DNA from 2 places in the uncultured Bacillus sp. genome. Region 2 is predicted to be linked to the other one. Evidence: predicted binding sites of a transcription regulator. Region 2 holds the regulator's gene; the other holds the start of a gene.
The links. The regulator Rex, encoded in region 2, represses fermentation and respiration genes when NADH is low (regulators of the CRP and FNR family bind a similar motif). The targets are predictions, from matches to a motif close to TTGTGAAATATTTCACAA.
Positions count from the first base shown of each region.

Region 1: Q5C82_RS01805 (nitrate reductase subunit alpha) is a predicted target of Rex. The motif match lies at 4,164-4,181, and genes of this name have one in related genera.

Region 1 covers NZ_CATYRA010000001.1:369,250-375,295, reverse strand. The annotation lists gene argS (arginine--tRNA ligase) at 1-520, shown strand, start outside; gene narK (nitrate transporter NarK) at 655-1,842, shown strand; gene fnr (fumarate/nitrate reduction transcriptional regulator Fnr) at 1,940-2,656, shown strand; gene Q5C82_RS01815 (YwiC-like family protein) at 2,689-3,408, opposite strand; gene arfM (Crp/Fnr family transcriptional regulator ArfM) at 3,552-4,028, shown strand; gene Q5C82_RS01805 (nitrate reductase subunit alpha) at 4,246-6,046, shown strand, end outside.
Region 2 covers NZ_CATYRA010000019.1:3,452-9,497, reverse strand. The annotation lists gene Q5C82_RS19985 (CPBP family intramembrane glutamic endopeptidase) at 1-604, shown strand, start outside; gene Q5C82_RS19980 (YdiK family protein) at 601-792, shown strand; gene tatC (twin-arginine translocase subunit TatC) at 830-1,594, opposite strand; gene tatAY (sec-independent protein translocase protein TatAY) at 1,601-1,774, opposite strand; gene Q5C82_RS19965 (redox-sensing transcriptional repressor Rex) at 1,796-2,443, opposite strand; gene moaC (cyclic pyranopterin monophosphate synthase MoaC) at 2,440-2,952, opposite strand; gene abc-f (ribosomal protection-like ABC-F family protein) at 3,078-5,006, shown strand; gene tsaD (tRNA (adenosine(37)-N6)-threonylcarbamoyltransferase complex transferase subunit TsaD) at 5,234-6,046, opposite strand, start outside.

The sequences.
Region 1 (6,046 bases), on a different contig from region 2:
CAAACGGACGGGTAAGGCGGTAACGATGCGCGACCTGATTGAAGAAGTCGGCTTGGATGCCGTGCGTTACTTCTTTGCGATGCGCAGTGCTGATACGCATATGGATTTTGACTTAGATCTTGCTGTATCAACATCTAACGAAAACCCTGTGTATTATGCACAATACGCACATGCCCGTATTTGCAGCATGCTTCGCCAAGGGGAGGAGCAGGGACTTAAGCCGGCGGTGGATCTTGATTTCAGCCATATTCAATCAGAAAAAGAATATGACCTGCTGAAAACAATCGGCAGCTTCCCAGAGGCAGTGGCGGAAGCAGCGGAAAAACGAATTCCGCACCGTGTCACAAACTATATTTATGATCTGGCTTCTGCTCTGCACAGCTTCTACAATGCAGAGAAAGTCATCGATCCTGAAAATGAAGAGAAAAGCCGCGCGCGCCTGGCTTTAATGAAGGCAACGCAAATTACGCTGAACAATGCGCTTCAGCTGATCGGCGTATCGGCTCCGGAAAAAATGTAATCATGATCAAAGGGCAAAGTCTTCGGACTTTGTCCTTTTTTTATGCGTAAAACGTGTGATGTAATTCACAATCCTGTTTGCTGAGTTTTTGTATGATAAGACTGATTATTGAATCATTGAAAGGGGCAAGCCAAATGATCAACCGTCAACACATTCAATTATCGTTACAGTCATTAAGCTTGGTGGCAGGGTTTATGGTTTGGGTGCTGATTTCATCACTCATTTCCCAAATTACATTAGATATTCATTTAAGCAAAGGCGAGATTTCTTTGGTGACGGCGATTCCCGTTATTCTCGGATCGCTTCTCCGCATTCCTTTAGGGTATTTGACGAACAGGTTTGGCGCGCGGCTGATGTTTATGATCAGCTTCATCCTGCTTTTGTTTCCTGTGTTTTGGATCAGTATCGCGGATTCTCTGTTTGATTTAATCGCGGGCGGCTTTTTCTTAGGAATCGGGGGAGCGGTATTCTCCATTGGGGTGACATCGCTTCCGAAATATTATCCGAAAGAAAAGCACGGTGTCGTCAATGGGATTTATGGGGCTGGGAACATCGGAACCGCCATTACCACATTTGCGGCGCCGGTTATCGCTCAAGCTGCGGGATGGAAAGCAACCGTGCAGATGTATATGGTTCTGCTGGCAGTTTTCGCATTGCTGCACGTATTGTTCGGCGACCGGCATGAGAAGAAAGTGAATGTTTCCGTAAAAACACAAATCAAAGCCGTTTACCGAAATCATATCTTGTGGTTTTTGAGCCTGTTTTATTTTATTACGTTTGGCGCTTTTGTCGCCTTCACCATCTATCTGCCGAACTTTCTGGTGGAGTACTTTGGGCTGAATCCTGCGGACGCCGGTTTACGGACGGCTGGCTTTATTGCCATCTCCACGCTGCTCAGGCCTGTAGGCGGACTTTTGGCTGATAAAGTGAGCCCGCTCCGCATCTTGATGGTCGTTTTTGCGGGACTTACATTATCAGGAATTATCTTATCGTTCTCGCCAACGATCGGCCTTTATACGTTTGGGTCATTAACGGTGGCAGTCTGCTCAGGCATAGGAAACGGGACCGTTTTTAAACTGGTGCCTTTCTATTTTTCAAAGCAAGCGGGGATTGCCAATGGGATTGTGTCTGCCATGGGAGGATTAGGCGGTTTTTTCCCTCCGCTGATATTGGCGAGTGTATTTCAGGCAACAGGCCAATACGCAATCGGTTTTATGGCGCTTTCGGAAGTGGCGTTAGCCAGCTTTGTCCTTGTCATATGGATGTATTGGCAGGAAAGAATGAAAACGCACACGGAGAGAAACAGTCAGAGCGTCAACTAACACTGGGCATTCACAAGATTGTTAGTTTTTTCTGGATGGGTGCAAATCAATTCACGTTACAATAAATACACAACGTGACTTTCTTCGAGGTGAGCTCATGAATTTTCTCTCTGTTCGACCATCTGATAGTGATCTTATTTCCAGCGATCTGCATGAATTGCTGGAATCGATTAGTACGAAAAGAAAAATGGAAAAACACACGTATTTGTTTCGGGAAGGAATGGATGCAGAAGAGCTTTATCTGATTCAATCAGGACTCATTGAAATTGGCAAGCTGACATCTGACGGAAAAGACCTGACACTTAGAATCTGCCAAAAGCATGATATCGTCGGGGAATTAACACTTTTCACTGAAGAACCTAGATATATGCTCAGTGCAAAAGTGCTAGAGGATGGCGAGGTGCTCGTCATTAATAAAAACAAGCTGGAAAAGGAATTAATCCACAACGGTGCTTTGACATTTGAATTTATGAAATGGATGAGTACGCACCTCCGGAAAATCCAGTCCAAAATAAGGGATCTGCTTCTTCACGGCAAAAAGGGGGCGCTCTACTCCACCCTTATCCGCTTATCAAACAGCTACGGTGTGGAACGAAGCGACGGCATACTGATTAACATTGTGCTGACAAATCAAGATTTGGCAAAGTTTTGCGCAGCGGCAAGGGAAAGCGTCAACCGTATGCTGGGGGACCTCCGCAAACAAGGGGTGATTTCGATAGAAGAATCCGGAAAAATTATTTTGCACAAGCGGGACTATTTGCGATGCGAGATCGAGTGTGAAAACTGTCCGCTGGAGATTTGCAATATTGACTAAAAAACCAAGGACCGCCGGCGGTCCTTGGTTTTTTATCTAGTGATAAACATACACATGACGGCAAAAAAGAAGCAGGCATTCACGATTTCCAGAATGCCGATCGTTTTAACGGGCCAGTCTCTTCCGTGAAAAAACCATGCCCGCAAACTGCTTGGGACAAAAGCAAGAAATGCCCATCCTGCTCCGATAAGAAACGCTAGAAAGGGGAGCAGCAGGTGATATCCCCATGACCAGTAAGCAAATGCCTTGTTTTTTCTCTCCCGGATCACCGACTTCACATAAAAGGAACTTCCGATAAAAAATAAAGCAGATTGAGAAAAAATAAACCAAGCCCAGCCGTCAAGGGTTCCCGTCCCCAGCCAGCAGCTCGCAAGCCCGCCTGAACATAAGAACAAGACACCCGCAATATCATTCACTAGCGCCCGTTCGTTTTTTCGGCGGGCATAATACATATGAATGAGGAACAGCGGCAATAAAGAAACGCCAACCATGATGAGCGGCGGCTTATGAAAGACAGGAATAATCAAAAAGCAGCAGGCCAGAACACCGTAATAATATATCCACTTTTGATAGGATTTGATCTGCTTCTTTTTCAAAGCAAGCGTGATGGGATAAACCGCCAAGTAAAGGAAAAGCCAGCCTAGGAAGAGCGGAATATGCCAGAAAACGGGGCCTCCCTTGATCATCCCGAGTAAAAATGGAATCAGCAGCATTGCCCATGCGCCGTGCTGCTTCGGAATCAGCGCCTTTATCGAAATCCTCCTTTTTTATTTCATTATAAATGCAGTCATCCTCCCGATAAGTGACATTCATCATACAGGCTGTGAAATACATCACTGCTGTACAGGCTCAATCGAGCTACACTAAAGCTATCCTTAGCACAGGAGGCTTTCCTATGAATCAGTGTGACTATTTATTATTTCTGAAACAACTTCCTATGTTTAATGAAGTGCCTCTATCCATTGTCGAAACCTTGCTGAAAAACGGGACGTTTATCCGCGGCTCATCTGATCAGTCTCCATCCTTTCTTCATTCTCAATCCGTTTATATTGTATTAAAAGGCAGTGTCCGTTTTATGGACAGCAGGCTCCCTGAAGGATCGAAAACCGTTGCGCTGTGGGAAAAAGGCGATGTGTTTCCGATTGATGAAAAAGGCGGGCTGTATTTATCGCCTTTTATCTCAGTCAATGCCACTTCAGACATTCTGATTCTCAATATCCCTTACTACACATTTAATAAAATGATGTCTTACAATCCGCAGCTGCAAATGAATTTTTTGGCCATGCTTCAGCAAAATGTCTTTTGGTCCTATCAATTATTTTTGCGTTATCTGCACACATCACAGGATGAAAATGCCGAGCCCGGTTCTTAAAGAGAACCGGTTTTTTTGATCTTTCAATGAAAGATGAATAATGACTCAGGCGTCCTGCCTGAACGCCGCCTTCATCACATCCTGTGAAAGCCCTTCCTTCTCCTTTGTGTGAACATTTTGTGAAAAAAGTAAAGTGTGTGACATAGTTCACAAGGAAACACGCTGTCTCTGTTTATAGTGAACTTAGCATCACCTGACTCGGAAGGAGTGAACTTTCATGAAGAAAAAGAAAATGAGTCCGTTGTTTAGGAGATTGAACTATTTCTCTCCTATCGAACACCATTCAAATAAACATAGCCAAACCACCCGCGAAGATCGCGATTGGGAGAATGTATACAGAAACAGATGGCAGTACGACAAAGTCGTTCGCTCCACCCACGGCGTCAACTGCACGGGGTCCTGCAGCTGGAATATTTATGTGAAAAACGGAATTGTCACGTGGGAAGGACAAAACTTGAATTATCCATCAACAGGCCCGGATATGCCTGATTTCGAACCGAGGGGCTGTCCGCGGGGGGCAAGTTTTTCATGGTACATCTACAGCCCGCTCCGTGTGAAATATCCATACGTGCGCGGTGTGCTGATCAATTTGTGGCGGGAAGCACTGCAGGCCCATCAAAATCCATTGGATGCTTGGAAATCGATCGTTGAAAATCCTGAAAAAGCAAAGTCCTATAAACAGGCGAGAGGGAAAGGCGGTTTTGTGCGCGCTGAATGGCCGGAGGTGCTGAAGCTGATTTCAGCCTCTCTGCTCTATACAGTTATGAAATACGGGCCTGACCGGAACGTCGGCTTTTCCCCGATTCCGGCCATGTCCATGATCAGCCACGCGTCAGGCTCCCGGTTTATGTCATTAATCGGCGGCCCTATGCTCAGTTTTTATGACTGGTATGCGGATCTTCCTCCGGCGTCCCCGCAAATTTGGGGTGACCAGACAGACGTTCCGGAAAGCAGTGATTGGTACAATTCAGGCTATATCATCACATGGGGCTCCAACGTTCCGTTAACGAGAACACCTGACGCACATTTTTTGGCGGAGGCCCGCTATAAAGGCGCTAAAGTCATTTCGATCAGTCCGGATTTTGCGGAATCCTCAAAGTTCGCGGATGACTGGCTGAGTATCCGCCAAGGGACTGACGGGGCGCTTGCGATGGCGATGGGCCACGTCATTTTGCAGGAATTTTACGTGAACCAAGAGACGGAACGTTTCATTGAGTACGCAAAGCAATACACGGATTTTCCGTTCTTCGTCACCCTGTCAAAAGAAAATGGCGTATACACAGCGGGGCGTTTTCTGCATGCGAAAGACATCGGGCGGCAGACAAAGCATGATCAGTGGAAGCCTGCGGTCTGGAATGAACAGACAAGCGCATTTGCCATACCGCAAGGGACAATGGGCTCCCGCTGGGACGGACAGCAGAAATGGAACCTGCACATGATCGATGAAGAAACCGGAGACCCAATTGAACCCCGTCTCTCTTTGCTGGGAATAGAGGATGAAATCGGCACGGTGCGCATCCCGTATTTTTCAAATGACGGAAACAAAGTGCTTGAGCGGGATCTTCCTATAAAAAAACTGAACCTGAACGGTGAAGAGGTTTGTGTCACGACCGTGTTTGACTTGATACTGGCCAACTACGGCGTGAACCGGGGCTTCGGCGAACAATCAGCTGTCTCTTATGATGATCCTGAGCCGTTCACGCCTGCCTGGCAGGAACAGATGACAGGAATCAAAAAAGAAGCCGTCATTAAGATAGCCAGAGAGTTTGCCCAAAATGCGATCGATACAGACGGCCGATCCATGATTATCGTAGGGGCGGGGATTAACCACTGGTTCCACTCTGACACGATCTACCGGGCAGTGTTAAATCTCGTATTACTGGTAGGCGCCCAAGGCGTAAACGGCGGAGGCTGGGCCCATTATGTGGGGCAGGAAAAGCTCCGTCCTGCTGAAGGGTGGCAGACGATTGCAAATGCAAAGGATTGGGAGGGCGTGCCCAAGCTGCAAAACGGCACCT
Region 2 (6,046 bases):
ACAAGGATTATGGTCCGTCATCAGCTTCATCGCCTGTCTCGTTGTCGTTCTGCTCATTCTGAGAACTGTGCCGAAAGAAACGCTGCGAAACGGACAGAAGGACTCAATCGGACTTTCTATCCTTTGGGCGATAGCCGGTTTTTTCATTGCCCTTTTCTCTCAAGGAATAGCAGGCTCTATTGAATATTATATATTCGGCATCGGAAGAGAATCAGAAAATACGCAAGCTATTCTGGATGTCATTCAGGCAGTTCCGCTTATGATTATGGTTTCTTCCGTCGTCGGTCCTATATTAGAAGAAATCATCTTCAGAAAAATCATTTTTGGCACACTGTACGAAAAAACGAATTTCTTCTTTGCCGGACTGATCAGCTCGGTTATTTTCGGTATTGTTCACGCTGATTTGAAGCATCTACTTCTATATACAGCAATGGGCTTTACCTTTGCCTTCTTGTATGCGAGAACAAAACGGATATGGGTGCCGATTTTCGCCCATGTCATGATGAATACATTTGTCGTCATCATGCAGTTTGAGCCTGTTCAGAAGTACCTCGAACAGCAGAGCACACAAATGCAATTGATTATTGGAGGATTATTTTTATGAGAAACCCGGTAGTTTGGGGAATGATCTATTTTGCCGTAGGATGCATCTTTACTTATCTTGCCGCAAGCTCGCCAGGCAGCATGTGGTCATTTTACTCCATCCTGCTGATGGTGTTCGCCGCTTACAACATCAGCATCTCTTTTAAGATGTTCGCCTTTTCATTTAAAATCAAAAAGAACCAGAAATAAAGAAAATCCATTTCTCTCATGAGAAATGGATTTTTTATTATTGCCCGGAAGACACGTCCTGAACGTCAGCACTGCTTTTCTGCGCTTTCCGATAGGCTGCCTTTGATATAAGAATACTGATTTCATATAAAATCAACAGCGGAACAGTGACCATCATATGAGACAAAAGCTCAGGCGGTGTAATCAGGGCAGCGATCACAAGCAGCGTAAAATACGCATACTTTCTGATTTTCGCTAAGAACATCGGTGTCACAATTCCAAGCCTGGTCAAAAACATGAGGATGACCGGCATTTGAAACAACAGTCCAAACGGAATCGTCAGCTGCAAAAGAAAATGAAAATACTCATTAATTCCGATCACCTGATTGACATTCAAATCCTGAGAGATCCGCTTCATAAAATCAACAACAAAAGGAAATAAAATATAATATGAAAAAGATAAGCCCGCTAAAAACAGCAAAATAGAGATCGGAATGTAGCTGAGCGTTACTTTGCGCTCTTTCTCATAGAGGCCTGGGCTCACAAAAGCCCATAGCTGATACAGAATAATCGGCGAGGTCAGGACAATCCCGATGATAAACGCGAATTGCATAAACACAAAAAGCGGGTCTGTCAGATTAAACGCATTAAGCGTAAGCTCCTTCGCTTCATCCGTTTTTTGCAAATAAACAATCATGGGCTTTGCTAAAAAAAATCCTGCGATAAAGAAAACGACAAATGCCAGCGCCACAACCAGCAATCGTTTTCGAAGCTCAGCAATATGCTCCAGCAGCGACATTTGATTCACTTTCATTCGTGTCATCCTAACTTACTGATCTTCTTTCTTTTTTTCCTCGTCATCACTCGTTAATCCTTTAGTAGCATTTTTGAATTCACGAAGTGTGTCTCCTGCAGCTTTCCCCAGTTCAGGCAGCTTTTTGGGACCGAAGATGATCAGAGCAACGATTGCAATAACAGCAAGGCTTCCAGGACCGATCGGCATATTTGGGCTCCTCCTTTCCCTCTATTCGATTTCCTCTAAAACTGAATAATGTTTCAAGAAATAAACCAGTGACTGAAGCTCTACAGCTAAATCTATATGATGAATTCGAATGTGTTCCGGCACATTCAAACGGGCCGGCGTAAAATTAAGAATTCCCTTGATTCCTAACGCGACCAATCTGTCTGTAATCGATTGAGCGGCAACTGCTGGCACTGTAAGAATGGCAACTGATTCATTTTTTACGTGTTGTTCTAGGTCGTCAAGGTTATAGACAGGCACGCCGCCTACCTCAGTTCCTATTTTACTCTCATTTATATCAAAAGCCATTGAAATTTTTGTGTTATTATTTTTTGTGAAATTGTAGTGAAGAAATGCAGTTCCCAAGTTCCCGACACCAATCAAGATAACGTCTGTCATCTCATCCTGATCAAGCGTTTTTCGGAAAAATGACAGCAAATAATCCACATTATATCCATATCCTTTTTTGCCAAGAGCTCCAAAATAGGAAAAATCCCTGCGAATCGTGGCAGAATCAACCTTTACGGCATCACTGAGTTCAGCGGATGATACACGCTGTTTTCCTGACGCATGCAGATTCTTTAAAAAGCGATAGTAAAGCGGCAGCCGTTTTGCCGTCGCCTGCGGAATTTTTGATTGATCCTTATTCATTTTTGGTCCTCCAAATTATACTCGGATAGTTCTCTTTTAAAGTCACCGTTTTTCCCGCCTGTTTTCTCCAGCAAGAAAGTAGGACCGATGACCATTCCCTTATCAAGGGCCTTACACATATCGTAAACGGTAAGAGCACACACCGATGCAGAAGTGAGCGCTTCCATTTCCACACCTGTACTCCCTTTCGTTTTGACCTGTGCTTTTATATGAAGTATAACTTCTGATTCTTTTATTTTCCAGTCAAACGATATATCTACCCCGCTCAGTGAAAGCGGATGGCACATCGGAATGATATTGGACGTTTGCTTTGCGGCCATTATGCCTGCCACCTGTGCAACAGCCAGTACATCTCCTTTGCCGATATCGTGACTTTGTATTTTCTCGTACACTTCATTCTTCATGTGTACGCTAGACACAGCCGCCGCAGTACGGACAGTCGAAGATTTTTCGCTGATGTCCACCATCTGGGCTCTGCCCTGTTCATTAAAATGAGAAAATCTATTCATATTAAAACTCTCCTTAAACAGATCATACACTATTTTCTTCTCTATGTCTTTTTCAGCCAATGTATTGTTTGCTGACTTCTGGTTCATAAGCTACACTTAACTTATTATAGCAGAGGTGAAATAATATGATGATCTTACAAGTTAATCAGCTATCAAAATCATTTGGTGCTGATACTATTTTAAACAATATAAAGCTGGAAGTCAGAAATCGTGATCGCATCGCCATTGTCGGAAGAAATGGCGCGGGAAAATCCACGCTGCTTAAAATTATCGCAGGCCAGCTTTCGTATGAAAAGGGCGAAATCATTAAACCGAAAGATATTACAATGGGATATCTTGCCCAGCATACGGGCTTGGATTCTAAGCTTACCATAAAAGAAGAGCTGCTGACTGTTTTTGACCACTTAAAAGCAATGGAAAAGGAAATGCGGGCTATCGAAGAAAAAATGGCGGCAGCTGATCCTGATGAACTGGAAAGCATCATGAAAACGTATGACCGGCTTCAGCAGGAATTCAAAGATAAAGGCGGCTATCAATATGAAGCGGATGTCAGATCTGTGCTTCATGGACTCGGCTTCAGCCATTTTGACGATTCAACACAGGTACAAAGCCTCAGCGGGGGGCAGAAAACAAGGCTGGCCCTCGGTAAGCTTCTGTTAACACAGCCTGATTTGCTCATTCTCGATGAGCCGACAAACCATCTCGATATTGATACGCTAACCTGGCTTGAACATTATTTGCAAGGCTATTCAGGCGCCATTCTCATCGTTTCGCATGACCGCTACTTTTTGGACAAAGTAGTAAACCAAGTATACGAGGTATCAAGGGCTGAAAGCAAAAAATATCACGGCAACTACAGCGCTTATCTCGACCAAAAAGCCGCACAGTATGAAAAAGAGCTTAAAGTGTATGAAAAGCAGCAGGATGAAATCGCAAAGCTTCAGGATTTTGTAGACCGAAATCTAGCGAGAGCTTCTACCACAAAAAGAGCACAAAGCCGCCGAAAACAGCTGGAACGAATGGAAGTCATGTCAAAACCGCTCGGCGATGAAAAATCCGCAAATTTTCATTTTGATATTACAAAACAGAGCGGAAATGAAGTCCTGCGCGTTCAGGATCTCACAATCAGTTATGAAAACCAGCCGCCGCTTTTAACAGAAGTGTCGTTCATGCTCACAAGAGGGGAAAGTGCCGCGCTTGTCGGCCCTAACGGAATCGGTAAATCGACATTGCTAAAAACATTAATGGACACCCTAAAGCCAGATCAAGGATCGATCTCATACGGCTCGAATGTCAGTGTCGGCTACTATGATCAGGAGCAGGCTGAACTGACTTCCTCTAAACGTGTCCTTGATGAGCTGTGGGATGAGTACCCCGGTCTTCCGGAGAAAGAAATCCGAACTTGTCTCGGAAATTTCTTATTCTCCGGAGATGATGTACTGAAACCTGTCCATTCACTGAGCGGGGGTGAGAAAGCAAGATTGGCCCTTGCTAAGCTGATGCTTCAAAAAGCTAATTTTCTTATCCTTGATGAACCAACAAACCATCTGGACTTAGACAGCAAAGAAGTTCTCGAAAATGCGCTGATCGATTATCCAGGTACACTGTTATTTGTCTCACATGACAGATATTTTATTAACAGAATCGCCACAAGAGTATTGGAGCTTTCTTCAAACCATATAGAAGAGTATCTGGGAGATTACGATTATTATACGGAGAAAAAAACAGAGCAGCTTGAATTGGAGAAAATGAATCAGCAAGAGGAATCCGAAAAAACGCCTGCTTCGGTTAAGCCTGACTCAAAACGTTCATATGAAGAAGAAAAAGAATGGAAAAAGAAAGAACGCCAACGACTCCGTCGGATTGAAGAAATTGAAGCCACTGTTCAAACCATTGAAGAAAACATTAGTCATAACGATGAATTGCTATGTGATCCGGAAATCTATCAAGACCATGAAAAGGTACAAGCCATCCATGCAGACAATGAGAAACTCAATCAGGAGCTGGAATCTCTTTTGTCCGAATGGGAAGAACTATCCACAGAAGAAGCTTAAAAAAAGTCAAGCACCTCTTTTTAGAGGTGTTTTTTTATCCACAGAACATACCCTTATACGCAAATAAAGTAAGCGCTTTATACACATTATCCACAAAATATTCTGAATTTATCCACTTTATTAACATTGACTTCAGCCCTTTATCCATCTATATCTCTATAATTACTCACAGGTATGTGGATAAATTGTGAATTGTCTGTTAATAACAGACAAAAAGTCTCACGCTATTATCTCGTGAGACTTTGATAAGAAGTCAATTCAAGGCCGGGCTGGCCATTCATATCATATGCACCGCGAATTCCCTTTTCAAAAGCAATTGTACCAGCAGCAGCAATCATCGCAGCATTATCTGTGCATAAGGCTAATGGAGGAATGACAAGCGAAATCCCTTCATGCTGGGCAAATTCCTTTTCTAATGCAGCCCTGAGGCCTCTGTTTGCAGCTACTCCTCCGGCTAAAAGGACCTGTTTGACACCATATTCCTTTGCCGCACGCGCCGTTTTGGTCACTAAGACATCAATTACGCTATTTTGGAAACTGGCAGACAAATCTTCCGGCGCAATCTCTTGGCCTTTTTGAGACGCATTATGAAGTGTATTGATCACTGCAGACTTCAACCCGCTGAAGCTGAAGTTGTAAGAGCCTTCTTCAAGCCATGCGCGAGGAAGCGGAATATTGTCATTTCCTTTTTCAGCAAGCTTATCAATTTGTGGTCCACCCGGATATGGCAGTCCCATTGTTCGCGCCACTTTGTCGTAAGCTTCACCTGCTGCATCATCGAGAGTTTCCCCAATGACTTCAAATGATCCGTGTTCTTTCATATAAACCAATTCCGTATGGCCTCCTGAAACGACCAATGCCAGTGCCGGGAACACGATTTCTTCTACAAGACGGTTCGCGTAAATATGACCGGCTATATGATGAACGCCAACTAACGGAATGTTATGCGCAAAGCTCAATGCTTTAGCAGCGTTCACTCCGATAAGAAGCGCTCCCACCAGTCCTGGACCTTCCGTTACTGCAATCGCATCAATGTCACT